3 regions of the Pseudoalteromonas xiamenensis genome follow, and region 1 is predicted to be linked to each of the others. Evidence: predicted binding sites of a transcription regulator. Region 1 holds the regulator's gene; each other region holds the start of a gene.
The links. The regulator sigma-54, encoded in region 1, starts transcription at its own class of promoters, with help from an activator protein. The targets are predictions, from matches to a motif close to GTTGGCACGNNNNTNGNNT.
Positions count from the first base shown of each region.

Region 2: a site for sigma-54 is predicted at 1,348-1,366, ahead of NI389_RS16610 (PA2169 family four-helix-bundle protein). Genes of this name have one in related genera too.
Region 3: a site for sigma-54 is predicted at 2,979-2,997, ahead of NI389_RS18120 (EF-hand domain-containing protein). Genes of this name have one in related genera too.

Region 1 covers NZ_CP099917.1:1,704,482-1,708,569, reverse strand. Annotated here, with positions in the region: gene rapZ (RNase adapter RapZ) at 1-714, opposite strand, end outside; gene ptsN (PTS IIA-like nitrogen regulatory protein PtsN) at 729-1,175, opposite strand; gene hpf (ribosome hibernation promoting factor) at 1,178-1,465, opposite strand; gene NI389_RS07880 (RNA polymerase factor sigma-54) at 1,495-3,009, opposite strand; gene lptB (LPS export ABC transporter ATP-binding protein) at 3,069-3,794, opposite strand; gene lptA (lipopolysaccharide transport periplasmic protein LptA) at 3,791-4,088, opposite strand, start outside.
Region 2 covers NZ_CP099917.1:3,551,283-3,555,370, forward strand. Annotated here, with positions in the region: partial or broken gene NI389_RS16600 (porin family protein) at 1-382, opposite strand, end outside; gene NI389_RS16605 (BON domain-containing protein) at 511-1,074, opposite strand; gene NI389_RS16610 (PA2169 family four-helix-bundle protein) at 1,405-1,851, shown strand; gene NI389_RS16615 (DUF1328 domain-containing protein) at 1,864-2,028, shown strand; gene NI389_RS16620 (DUF3301 domain-containing protein) at 2,066-2,368, opposite strand; gene NI389_RS16625 (DUF3549 family protein) at 2,365-3,390, opposite strand; gene NI389_RS16630 (YqcC family protein) at 3,589-3,909, shown strand; gene truC (tRNA pseudouridine(65) synthase TruC) at 3,920-4,088, shown strand, end outside.
Region 3 covers NZ_CP099918.1:222,025-226,112, reverse strand. Annotated here, with positions in the region: gene NI389_RS18135 (sigma-54-dependent transcriptional regulator) at 1-855, opposite strand, end outside; gene NI389_RS18130 (hypothetical protein) at 865-1,359, opposite strand; gene NI389_RS18125 (sensor histidine kinase) at 1,356-2,798, opposite strand; gene NI389_RS18120 (EF-hand domain-containing protein) at 3,083-3,313, shown strand; gene NI389_RS18115 (crotonobetainyl-CoA--carnitine CoA-transferase) at 3,372-3,593, shown strand; gene NI389_RS18110 (hypothetical protein) at 3,604-3,825, shown strand; gene NI389_RS18105 (hypothetical protein) at 3,836-4,057, shown strand; gene NI389_RS18100 (hypothetical protein) at 4,068-4,088, shown strand, end outside.

The DNA of each region.
Region 1 (4,088 bases):
GCGGTTATTGCGCTCTAAATGTGGCAGCCAAGTTTGTACAAACGTCTGAATTTGCCAGGTGAATTTTTGCACAATACTGTGATTGGCGAGATAATCCTTTACAGGTTGGTCGAGGCCGGTTAACGGTTTTAATTCAGGCTCCCAATGCGGATTTGGCAAGAAACGAGCATCAAAAACGTAATCCGCTTCTTTTGGAATACCATGTTTGAAGCCAAATGACATAAAGGTAATGATGAGCGTTTTATCTTTCTTACCTAATATTTTCTCTCTAATCGTCTCCGCAAGTTGATGTACGCTCATGTCCGTGGTATCGATGAGAACATCCGCTCGGTTGATGATAACATCTAATAATACTTTCTCTTGCGCAATAGCCATATCCAGTGGAAGACTGTTAATTGAAAGAGGGTGAAGCCGACGAGTTTCAGAAAATCGGCGAATTAACGTATGATCATCACTGTCTAAATAAAATAAGGTGGGTTTAGCGAACTGCGGTAAGTATTCGAAGATTTCATTAAATTCTTGTTGTTCTTTTGGTAGGTTACGGACGTCAATGCTTACTGCCACTTTGTCATAGTTATCGGCAGAAATACGCACAAGAGAAGGCAATAAATTAACAGGAATATTATCTACGCAATAAAACCCTAAGTCTTCTAAGACTCTTAATGCAACTGATTTTCCGGATCCAGAGCGACCACTGATAATTATAAGTTCCATTTTACCACCTCTACTTAGCTATCCAGTACCTCAAACAATTCTTCATCTGTTTGTGCATGTCGTAAACGACGACAGTATTCTTTGTCCCTAAGTTTATCAGCGATAGTGGCTAAGGTCTTTAGATGTGATTGATGTTCCCCTTCTGGTACGATCAGTCCGACAAATACGTCGACGGGACGATTGTCTATTGCATCGTAATCGATCGCTTCTTGGTTCGTAAGGAGCATGACGAGCGGTTTTTCTATACCGGTTAAACGCCCATGCGGAAGTGCAACACCTTTGCCAATTCCTGTGCTTCCCAGTTTTTCTCGCGCAAGAAGTGCATCAAGGATTTCATGTTGATCTACTTCTGGAAGCTGCTGTTGTGCTAATTCACTAAGATATTCTAGAACGCGCTTTTTACTAGTAAAAAGGACTGCAGCTTTCGTGCAGTCCTTTGAAATGAGTTCGCTAAGTTTCATTGTTAGTGTCGAGTCATCTTTTCTTTATGTTTTATTACTTGACGGTCCAACTTATCCAAGAGTAAATCGATGGCCGCGTACATGTCCTGGTGTTCCGTTGATGCAAAGAGTTCCCCACCATTTACATGTAGAGTTGCTTCTGCTTTATGCGTGAGTTTTTCAACATCTAATATAACGTGAACATTATTGATGTGATCAAAATGTCGCTCCAGCTTCGCAAACTTACTGTTTACATAGTCTCTTAAAGAATCGGTAATTTCTACGTGACGACCAGTTAGATTTAGTTGCATAAGCATTTTTCCTTCTTGAGTTTTACGTCTTAGATCAGGCTTTTACGCTGATTTGACGGTGGTATAGCCAAAGACTCACGATATTTTGCAATCGTACGTCTCGCCACTTGAATTCCTTGTTCCGCTAAAATATCCGCAATTTTGCTATCACTCAATGGTTTAGCTGCATTTTCTGCGGCAATTAGCTTTTTAATGAGCGCTCGTATCGCAGTGGATGAGCACTCACCTCCGTTTTCGGTACTAACATGACTTGAGAAGAAGTATTTCAGTTCAAAAATGCCGCGAGGTGTATGCATGTATTTTTGTGTCGTAACACGTGAAATGGTGGATTCGTGCATTTCGACCATTTCAGCGACATCATTTAACACCATTGGACGCATGGCTTCAGGGCCATGTTCAAAAAAGGCTTGCTGCTGTTTTACGATACAGTTAGCCACTTTCATTAGCGTCTCATTGCGACTTTCTAAACTTTTAATAAACCATTTGGCTTCTTGTAGGTGAGAGCGAATAAACTGGCTATCACTTGAAGAGCGAACGGAACGACTCATTGCGGCGTATTGATCGTTAACACGGATCTTTGGCATGCAATCAGGATTTAATTCAACAACCCAACGGCCTTTGACCTTTTTCACTGATACATCTGGTACCACGTACTCTGGTTCTTCATGGATCACTGAGGCTGCAGGTTTAGGATTGAGGCTATGAATTAGCGTCATGACTTCTTTTAAATCACTTTCTTTAAGCTTAGTCTTTTTCATTAAAGTGCGATAGTCACGACTTGCTAAAAGCTCAATGTGTTCATTAAGTATTTGTTTTGTCTCAGCTAACCAAGGCGTTGATGAATCATATTGGTTTAGTTGGATGCAGAGGCATTCTTGTAAGCTTCTCGCTGCGATACCAATAGGATCAAAGAGTTGAACTCGCTTTAATACAGCTTCTACTTCATCAAGCTCAATGGGTTCTTCTTCATCGCTACCTTCATTCAGACTGTCAACGATGTCTTGTGTTGAAACGGTGAGCGTACCAGACTCATCTACCGCCTCGACAATGGCAACAGCAATGGCACGATCAGTCGGTGAAAATGGGGTGAGTTCAAGTTGCCACATTAGATATTCATGAAGCGTTTCGGTCGTTTCGCCTTGATAGACCATGTCATCGTCTGGCATTGGTCCTGAAGAGGCTGCAGGAGCCGCACTCATGTATTCATCCCAAGTGACGTCCATTGCCAGTTCGTCACTGACCGTATCTTTATTTAGTGCGTCACCGGATTCCATTTCATAGTCAGTGACTTGTTCTTCGAAGTCATTGGAGGGTTCTGATGAACTGGATTCTTGAGATGAGGCATAATCGAAGTCGTCATCTTGTTGGTTATTTTCAGGGGAATTTTCCTGATCATCGACTTCTAATAGGGGATTGCTGTCCAGCGCTTCTTGAATTTCTTGCTGAAGATCTAGCGTGCTCAACTGCAACAAGCGTATTGCTTGCTGCAATTGTGGCGTCATTGTCAGTTGCTGCCCCATGCGGAGCTGTAATGATTGCCTCATGTATCTGTAACAATCCTTTCTCTAGTGTTCAATTCAATTAGGCGACTGTACTACGTAAACTATAGCCTGAATTGTTCGCCTAGGTAGACATCGCGGACGGTTTGATTTGCCAAAACGGATTCAGGAGTACCTGCCGCGATTAATTCACCATGAGAAACAATGTAGGCCTTTTCACAGACATCTAATGTTTCTCTTACGTTGTGGTCCGTGATGAGTACGCCGATACCACGATTTTTTAGGTGTTCGATTATTTTCTTTATATCTAACACTGAAATGGGATCAACGCCAGCAAAAGGCTCATCTAAAAGGATAAATTTTGGCGAAGCGGCCAAAGCGCGAGCAATTTCAACTCGACGACGCTCACCACCGGATAAAGCCATACCCAAACTATCTCTAATGTGTTGAATATTAAACTCATCAAGTAGTTCATTAAGGGTTTGCTCTCGGCCTGCTTTGTTGAGATCTTTACGAGTCTCAAGGATCGCCATCAAATTTTGAAAGACGGTTAGTTTTCGAAAGATAGACGATTCTTGCGGTAAATAACCAATGCCTAACCGCGCTCGGCTATGCATTGGTAACAAAGTGATATCTTGATCGTCGATATGAATCGTTCCCTTGTCACTTGGAACCAATCCAACAATCATGTAAAACGTCGTGGTTTTCCCCGCGCCATTTGGACCGAGTAAGCCAACAATGCTGCCTGCTTCGATACTCAAGCCAACGTTCTTTACGACTTGTCTTCCTTTATAACTTTTTGCTAGGAACTCTGCGCGTAACGTACTCATGGATTACCTTGCTCCTTGCTTTTGTCTTTTTGTTCCGGCACAAGGATGGTACGTACTCGCGACTGGCTTTCATTGCCTCGCTCTGCACTTATGAGCTGTTTTTCCATGTCATAGACAATCACTTCAGCATTAATTTTTTGACCAGCTTGGCTGATTTCAGCCCCACCTTTGATGGTCAGTAAGCGGTTTGCGACGTCATAGCGAACTTCTTTCGCCGTCGCTTTCAAAATGCTGCCGTCATCTTGAGTTTCTTGGAATACGGCTGGATTTCCTGTCGCTACGAGCAATTCTGCA
Region 2 (4,088 bases), 1.8 Mb from region 1:
AGAACCAGTCTCCACCGCTACTATTTGAGGAGATTCGCCCAAGTGCAGGGACATCTGCATAGAATTCACCATCCCACTCGAACCAGCCACCTTTTGCATATAGGCTTACGTAATCTGTAATTGGCGCGATAAAACGAGTACCGAGCGTAAATCCATCAAACTCCGCATAGTTGTCTATATCGCTTGCTTCATCGAAGTTTTCATAGCCAAGCTCGACACTCCAATACGGCGTGAGGTAAGTCCCAACGTACGCTTTGAGCATACTTGAATCGTCGTCAAACTCCATGTCTCGTTCTCTATCTTCCCATTGGAGAGAATATTGACCGTAGCCAATACCTGCGTAGACATCAAATTGTTCAACGGGCTTTTTATTTATGGCCGCGGTAGCGGAGAGAGAAAGTGGCGACTGAGATGAGTAGTAGTTTCGTCAATGATTTTTTCATAGTTTGTCCTTAGCGTTTACGAGAGAGAAGTGGGCAACATTGCCCACTTTTAGGTGATACGTCCGAATTATTCGCTTACGATTTCCAATTCATCGTTCACGCTGGTCACGTCAGATGCGTTCTTAGCAATCGTAATTGCAAGATCTTTTTCCGCTTCGCTTGCGACCGTACCGGTCAGAGTAACTTTACGGTTAACTACGTCGACATCAATATCGGTTCCGTCGACATCACCATCAAAAAGAAAACGTGTTTTAATGACCGTTGCGATCTTCGCGTCGGTGAAATCGGCACCTTTGTCATTTTTTTCCAATGCTTTCGTTTCCGTGTTGTTACTTTTTACAATCGTAAGGTCGTTTTTGACGTCTTTAACGCCATCAATGCCTACGATGAGTTCTTCAGCGAGTTTTTTCTCAACGCTGTTTTCTACTTTTCCGGTCAGAGTTACCACACCGTTTTTCACGTCCGTATTAATATCAAAGTTGTTCAACTCGCCGTTAAATAACAAGGTTGCTTCAGCTTTGCCATCAATCCATGCATCATTTGCTTCCTTTTCCCAGCTATTTTGTGCTGCAAAAACTGGAGCGGTCATTAAAGTTGTCGAAATTACACCTGCAATAATTAGCTTGTTCATAACTTACTCTCCTTTGAAGTTTGTTCGAGTTAACTATTGCAGACAGTGTGCCAAAATATAAGTTGTTGAAAAATAAATAAAAGTTGATTTTATTGTAATTGTTGAATGTGATTTGATGAGAATGGTAAGAAAAATATTCCGGTAAAAATTTCACTGTGGATATTCATTTTTAGTTAATGAAAAAATTACCGAGGTGTAATGGTTGCCATTGAAATATTTACCGAAGTATTAAATCATGATTTTTAAAAGTATATAAAATACAAAAGGTTATAATTTGGCCTGTAAATTGAAAGGAGTGATATGACTTGATTAAATAAAAGGAGCATTATAATGACACTTTCAAATTATAACTTTGAAGCAGTGAAATCACTTATTCGAGTTTTAAACAGTGGAATTGATTTTTACAAAAAAGCAGCAAGCGAAACGACAGACAATCGATATAACGATGTATTTTCGAGAATGATCACGGAAAAAGTAAGAGCTATAGCATTGCTACAACCTTTTGTCGTCGCGGACGAAGGCAGTATTGAAGAGGGCAATGCGCTTGCGGTAGAAATTCGTGAGTCTTACACTCACCTTATTGGCATGTTTAAAAAAGACAACATCCACCTTTACTTAAGTCAGCTAGAGGAACTTGAAGACAAAGTACTAGAAAAGGTGAATAAAGCGCTCGCTACAACAGTGCCTGCACCTTGTGAAGCAGCACTATATCAAATTAAAGAGCGCATGAAGCTATGTCATGACGAAATGCGTGCACTTGACGTTATCACACAATAGGAGGGAAGCGTTATGTTAAGCTGGGCAGTAACATTCTTAATTCTAGCATTAATCGCAGCGGCATTCGGGTTTGGTGGTATAGCAGGCGCAGCTGCAGGTATGGCAAAAATACTTTTCTTTATTTTTGTTGTTCTAACCGTAATTTCATTTATTTTTGGCCGAAGAAAAGTACCTTAAAGAGCTAAATTGAAAAAGGAAGCAATTGCTTCCTTTTTTATCGGATGCGATGTGGAGGAATATCGACTTTAACGAGTCGTTCGTTTTCTAAGTACAGCAAACCCTGGTAGACGGAATCACCATCAGAACAAAACTCAAAAACAAACTCGGCTTTAATTCCGGGTTTGCCCGTTCGGTTGATACCTAAACGAAATCGTTTCATCGCAACACTCAGTAGTTGGACGTTCAATGACTCGGCCTGACGCTCTGCGTGTACTTTTGCGGCGTCAGCAACGACGCGACTCATCCAGAATGAGGCAATCACTGCCGCCACTGCCATTATCATCCATAGTGTTATCATGCGTTAAATAACTTTCCTATTGCGCGCGAAAGCGTTTCGCTGCGACTTGGTGCTCTAAGAATGCTTAATACTTGGGGGCGAAGCGCTGGAATTGCAACCAAATCTGCAAATACACCTGCGAAAAAGTCACCTTCACCTACTTGCGCTGCGTTATCTAACAATGCATATAGTCGCTCAGGCAAGATAAATGTTTGCCATAATCTTCCCACTAAAATGAGCAAAATTTCTCTATCAGTTGCAAAAACGCTATCCAGTGTGTTGTCTACGCATTTTTCTAAAATACCTTTCGACGAAGAACCACTAATCGCTCTTAGACTATTGATCAACATTGCTTTATTCTGGTTTTCAAGTGCATCGTCAATGCTTTTCGACATTAACTCTGTGACGGAAACTGAAATCGCAACGTGTTCTAACATCGCTGCCAGCGTATTTTGAACTTCTCCAGGAAGTACCTGCCAGTGAGACTGCAAAAGTGCTTGGTTTTGTCCGTGCTCTAAACGCATCGCAAAATCCGCTAAGCCCTGTACCGCGAGTGTTTGCCAATCATGAATGAGTGGTGCATGGAAATAGTTTTCCACTGCTTCATAATACTGTGAGGCAGGACGTTTTATTTCTACTTTCATCAAGGCGTTGAATGCGGCTAGTTTGTTGGCATTCGGTGTAAATACATACGGATTGTTATCCAATTTACCATCCGCATCTTCGCTGGTAAGCTCTGTGCCAAGTGCCTCTAACACTAAATTCGCGAAATGATCACGTGTAGCCAAAACCAGCTTACTTTGTTCGTCAATCGGGAATTTTAAAAACCAGACATATGGGTCTTGCGTGGCATTTTTATCCCAGAATTGAATGGCTATGTGGGCATGGCCCATTAACGGGAAAGGATAGGGGCGTGCGCCAAGTTCTATTTGTGTAAATTCAGCTTTATCGAGTTTAGTGATACGTCGGCCGACGTCATAAGCACGCCATTGTGTGCCTGCCGCTTCTAAGAGTTCACCTAATGTCGAAATATTTGAATTCATTGTTTATTACCGTCTTTTGATTACTTACACCAAACTATCTTGGTCGTGTTGAATACGGCGGGAATTGCTCGAAGTCACAAAACATTCCCACGATGCCGCCTACTCTTATTATACTGGTTTCGCTGAGAATTTAGAATGTTGGGAAGTCTTCTTATTCAAGGTACAATTACACGCATGTTTAGTTAGATGGGGTTTACAATGCAAAATCGCTACGAATTAATCGCTGATTTGTTGGTTGCGCTGCAGCTCGCCATGCATGAAGAAAATCTGTGGCAAAGTGCTCCCTTGAGTCACAGTGCTTATAATTCTAGTGCACCCTTTTGCTGCGATACGATGACATTTGGGCAGTGGCTACAATTTGTTTTTATTCCCAAAATGAATGAACTCATCAAAAGTGAACAAGCATTACCCACTCAACTTTCACTACTCCCAATGCTTGAAGTGAGCTACCCAAATTCACAAAAACTGAGCAGTGTATACAGCGTGATTACGCGACTTGATACCCTATTTACAAAGTAGTAAACGAACTATGCAAGATGAATTAGAAATTTTGTACCAGGATGCGCATTTTGTTGCTATTAACAAGCCGTCTGGTTTATTAGTCCATCGATCATTCCTCGACAAACGAGAAACTCGTTTTGCAATGCAGATGCTTCGAGATCAAATTGGTCAACACGTGTTTCCTGTCCATCGTTTGG
Region 3 (4,088 bases), on a different replicon from region 1:
AACCGCATCCCACAGATTTTTGTGACTGGCGGATAGGACTCGGACATTTACGTCGTATTCTTGTTGCCCACCAATTGGACGTACTTTACGTTCTTGTAAAACACGAAGCAGTTTAACTTGAAGCTCTAAAGGCATGTCCGCAATTTCATCTAAAAAAAGCGTGCCGTTGTCCGCCGCTTGCACAAGTCCCATTTTATCTTTGGTTGCGCCGGTGAAAGCGCCTTTGAAATGCCCGAATAACTCGGATTCTAAAAGATTCGCCGGAACGGCCCCACAGTTTATGGCGACAAAAGGTCCGCTTGACACTTCACTTGCTGAGTGGATTGCCTTTGCGGTCACTTCTTTCCCCGTGCCGCTCTCGCCTTGGATCATAATATTAGCTTTACTGCGTGCGATTGCTTCAAGCTTATGCACAAGTGTATGCATTGCATCGCTTTCATAATAGAGGCCAAAAAATTGCCCAGGTTGAGATGCGATTTCTGAGTTAGGTCTAGCTTTTAGCACCGTGTTTAGAAGATCCTGCAAAGCCGAGATATCGACAGGTTTGGTTAAAAAGCCTGCAATGCCTTGCTCTGTAGCGGCGATTGCATCAGGGATTGAACCATGCGCTGTCATCATGATGACGGGGAGTGCACTGAATCGTTTCTTAATTTCTTGAAATAATGCCATTCCATCCATGTGATCCATTCTCAAGTCGGTCAGTACGACGTCAATGCGCTGCTTTTGTAAAATGGACAGTGCTAAGGTTGCGCGGTGCGCGACGAATACTTGATACCCTAAGCTTTCAAGGCGAATGGACATTAGCTCACTGAAATGTAAATCGTCATCAACTAAAAGTAAGTTTGAAGCAGTCATTGTCGGCTCCTAATGAGATGATTGGAGATTTGTTTCTAGGCGTTTTCTTTCTAAATCCGCTAACTGTTGTTTAAGCTGCGTTAGTCGTTCCGCTTGCAATGCGAGTTCTTCAGAAAGTGCTTTACGCTCATTTTTTTCTTTCGTCAGCGCAGTTTGTGCACTGGCTAATTTACTTTCTTGACCTTTAAGTAGTTGGAAATATTGTGTGTATGCATAAGGCCAAGTTTGTGCTTTGCTTATTTTATTTAGTTGCTCAATTCGGACGTGAACGTTTTTTTGATTGCAATACGCTTCGAAGAAAAGCTGTAATTGTTTTTGCGCGCGGTAATGTTGGTCAAAAGAAATAGCGTCATGGTGACAAGAAGCAATATGCCAGCTGACGAGTGATTCCATAGGTGCAAAGGATTTTTGCATTTGCAGTTCTGCCGTAGGTGTTACTTGTTCTTGCAACAGCGCACAACCGTTAAGCCAAACAACGATTGGAATTAGCATGGCAGGTTTCATTGTTGTGGCTCCTGTAGTGGGAAAGTAATTTGAATGTGCCCACCTGATTTCGGGTAAATTTTTAGGGTTCCGGCAAGCGTTTTAGAGCATTCATTGGCAATCGTCAGTCCGAGACCATGATGGAATTCGCTATTATCAACCTGTTTTTCGAGATTCTTTGGTCCACAGTAAAATGGCTCTAGAGCGCGTGTTGCGCTTACCGGTGTGAAACCGACGCCGTCATCAATAACGTCGATAATACAAGTTTGATGTTCCATCTTTACTTTCACCCAGACGGTTTGGTTTGCGTAGCGAATAGCGTTACTAATCATTTGGATTAGTGCGAGTTTGCAGGGCAAATAGGGGAGTTGGATACCGCTTTCAAGTGTTTGCCAGTTGATATCGATTGAATAAGATTGCTGTCTATCATGGAAATAGGCACTCAATTCAGTTCGTAAGCTGTTCCAATCGGTTGTTTGGCTGGTTTGTCCAAGTTTCGTTGCGCCGCTGTAGCGTAACAGATCTTCGATTAACGACTGTAATTGCTGCGAGCTTCTTACCATGATTTCTAGCACGCGTAATTGTTGGATTGAAATTGGACCTAGCACTTGCTCTTGAAGCAGGGACGTTCCTTCAACAATCGAAGCCAGCGGAGTTTTTAATTCATGACTAACATGTCGTAGAAAGGTGTCTTTCTCTTCGTGTTGATTCTTTAATGCGATACGCAACCAATCTAATTTTTCGCCTAATTGCTGCAACTCTGCACTGCCTGTAAGAGAAATAGGTAGGTCCCATTTTCCTAGTCCAAGCTGATTCGTTGCGTTTTCGAGAGCGTAAATTTTGTTTCGTATGCGAATAATTAAAAACAAACTGGTCGCGATAAGTAACGGTACTAATAAGGCAAGTCCAACGAAAAAAATGGACTGTCGTAGTTGGAATTGTTCATTTGCACTATCTAACTGATTTTCAATCCACTGTTTTAAGGACTCAGAGAGACTGTGATAATTCGTCCACAATTCATTGAACGAAGCATCTTTGGGTTGGACAAAATTCAATTTCGTTATGAACTGTTGCAAATCGGCGACAAACGCAGATTCGTCACTAAAATTTTTTAATCCATTGGCAATATTTTTTACGTCGGTCCACCTGAAATTGATCGCATCCTCAAGTTTTTTGTCTTGTAACAGCTGATTATTCTGATGTGCTTCTTGAAGTGTTTTTAAAGTGTCCGAAAGCAGCGTTAATTCTTTATCAACCTGCTGATTTAATTTATAAAATTTATTAATTTCGGACGATGATTGTTGCAATGAAAACGAGAACCATAAAGTAAGAACAAGCAGCGGTATGGTCGTGGTTAGAATGGCAAAAACAGCCTGATGTACAAAAGAGCGCGAAAAAAGGGCTTTTTTTTGTTCTGCCTGAGGCGAGGTCAGATTACCGATTAACCGAAATTTGTTCATGATTTCCATCCAGTTCACCTATGTGTTGCAAAATGGCGACAATTCATCCTATTGAAAAATAAGGAAAAAGTATTTTGACGTACTTAAACTTGTTGCTATTTGGCAACACTGAGACTTAATCAAATCTGAATAAAAAACACCTTAAAAGTTTAAGCTATTGATATATATGAATTTTAAAAATTTGGCACCGAAATTGACTTAGTTACTGTGAATCGAACGAAGCCACACTCGATGAGTTGAAATCATCACACGGTGTTGGCTGACAATCTAAAAGGAAAGTGACTATGAACAATCGTGTTAAATCAATTTTACTAGTATCTGGTATGACAATTCTTGGTGCGAGCAACGTAGCACTTGCAGAATCAACTTTTTCTCAATACGACGCAGATGGCAACGGTGCAATCAGCTTAGGTGAATCAAAGGTAAATCCGGCTTTGATGGCGCAGTTTAAAGATCTTGATGCGGACAACAGTGGCGATTTAAGCGAAAGCGAATTCGCTAATTTCAAAGGCTAAGGCTTCTTGTCTGGAACGACTACGTTGAACATGGATGTTCTTTTTAATGGAGAAAAAGATGAAAATTTCAAATATCGCCGCTTTAACGTCGGCACTATTAGTAAGCGCAGTAGCATTAGCTTCGGAAGTAGACTTTCAATCACTAGATAAAGATGCAAATGGCATGTTGTCAGCATCAGAAGCCGGAGAAAACCCTACTTTGGCAGCACAATTTAAAATTTTAGATGTGGACCAAGATGGTCAACTATCTGAAAGCGAATTTGCGAACTTTGGTAAATAAGGAGATGAAAATGAACATTTCAAATTTAGCCGTGTTGGCAACCGCATTAATGGTAAGCGCAGTAGCTACAGCGTCAGAAGCAGACTTTCAGTCAGTGGATAAAGACGGCGACGGCATGATTTCGATGGCTGAAGCGAGTCATTTACCAACACTTGCTGCGGAATTCAAAAATCTAGACGCAGACCAAGATGGTCAATTAACGGAAAGTGAATTTGCCAACTTCGGCAAGTAAGGAGAGCACCATGAAGATTTCAAAGATGGCCGTACTGGCAGCCGCGTTGATGGCAAGTGCCGCAGCAACCGCATCGGAAGCTAACTTTAATTCATTGGACAAGGATGGCAATGGTCTGATCTCAACATCAGAAGCAAGCCAACTTCCAATGCTGGCGGAAGAATTTAAAAATCTAGATACAGACCAAGATGGTCAGCTAAGTGAAAGTGAATTTGCCAACTTCGGCAAGTAAGGAGAGCACCATGAAAATTTCAAATTTGGCC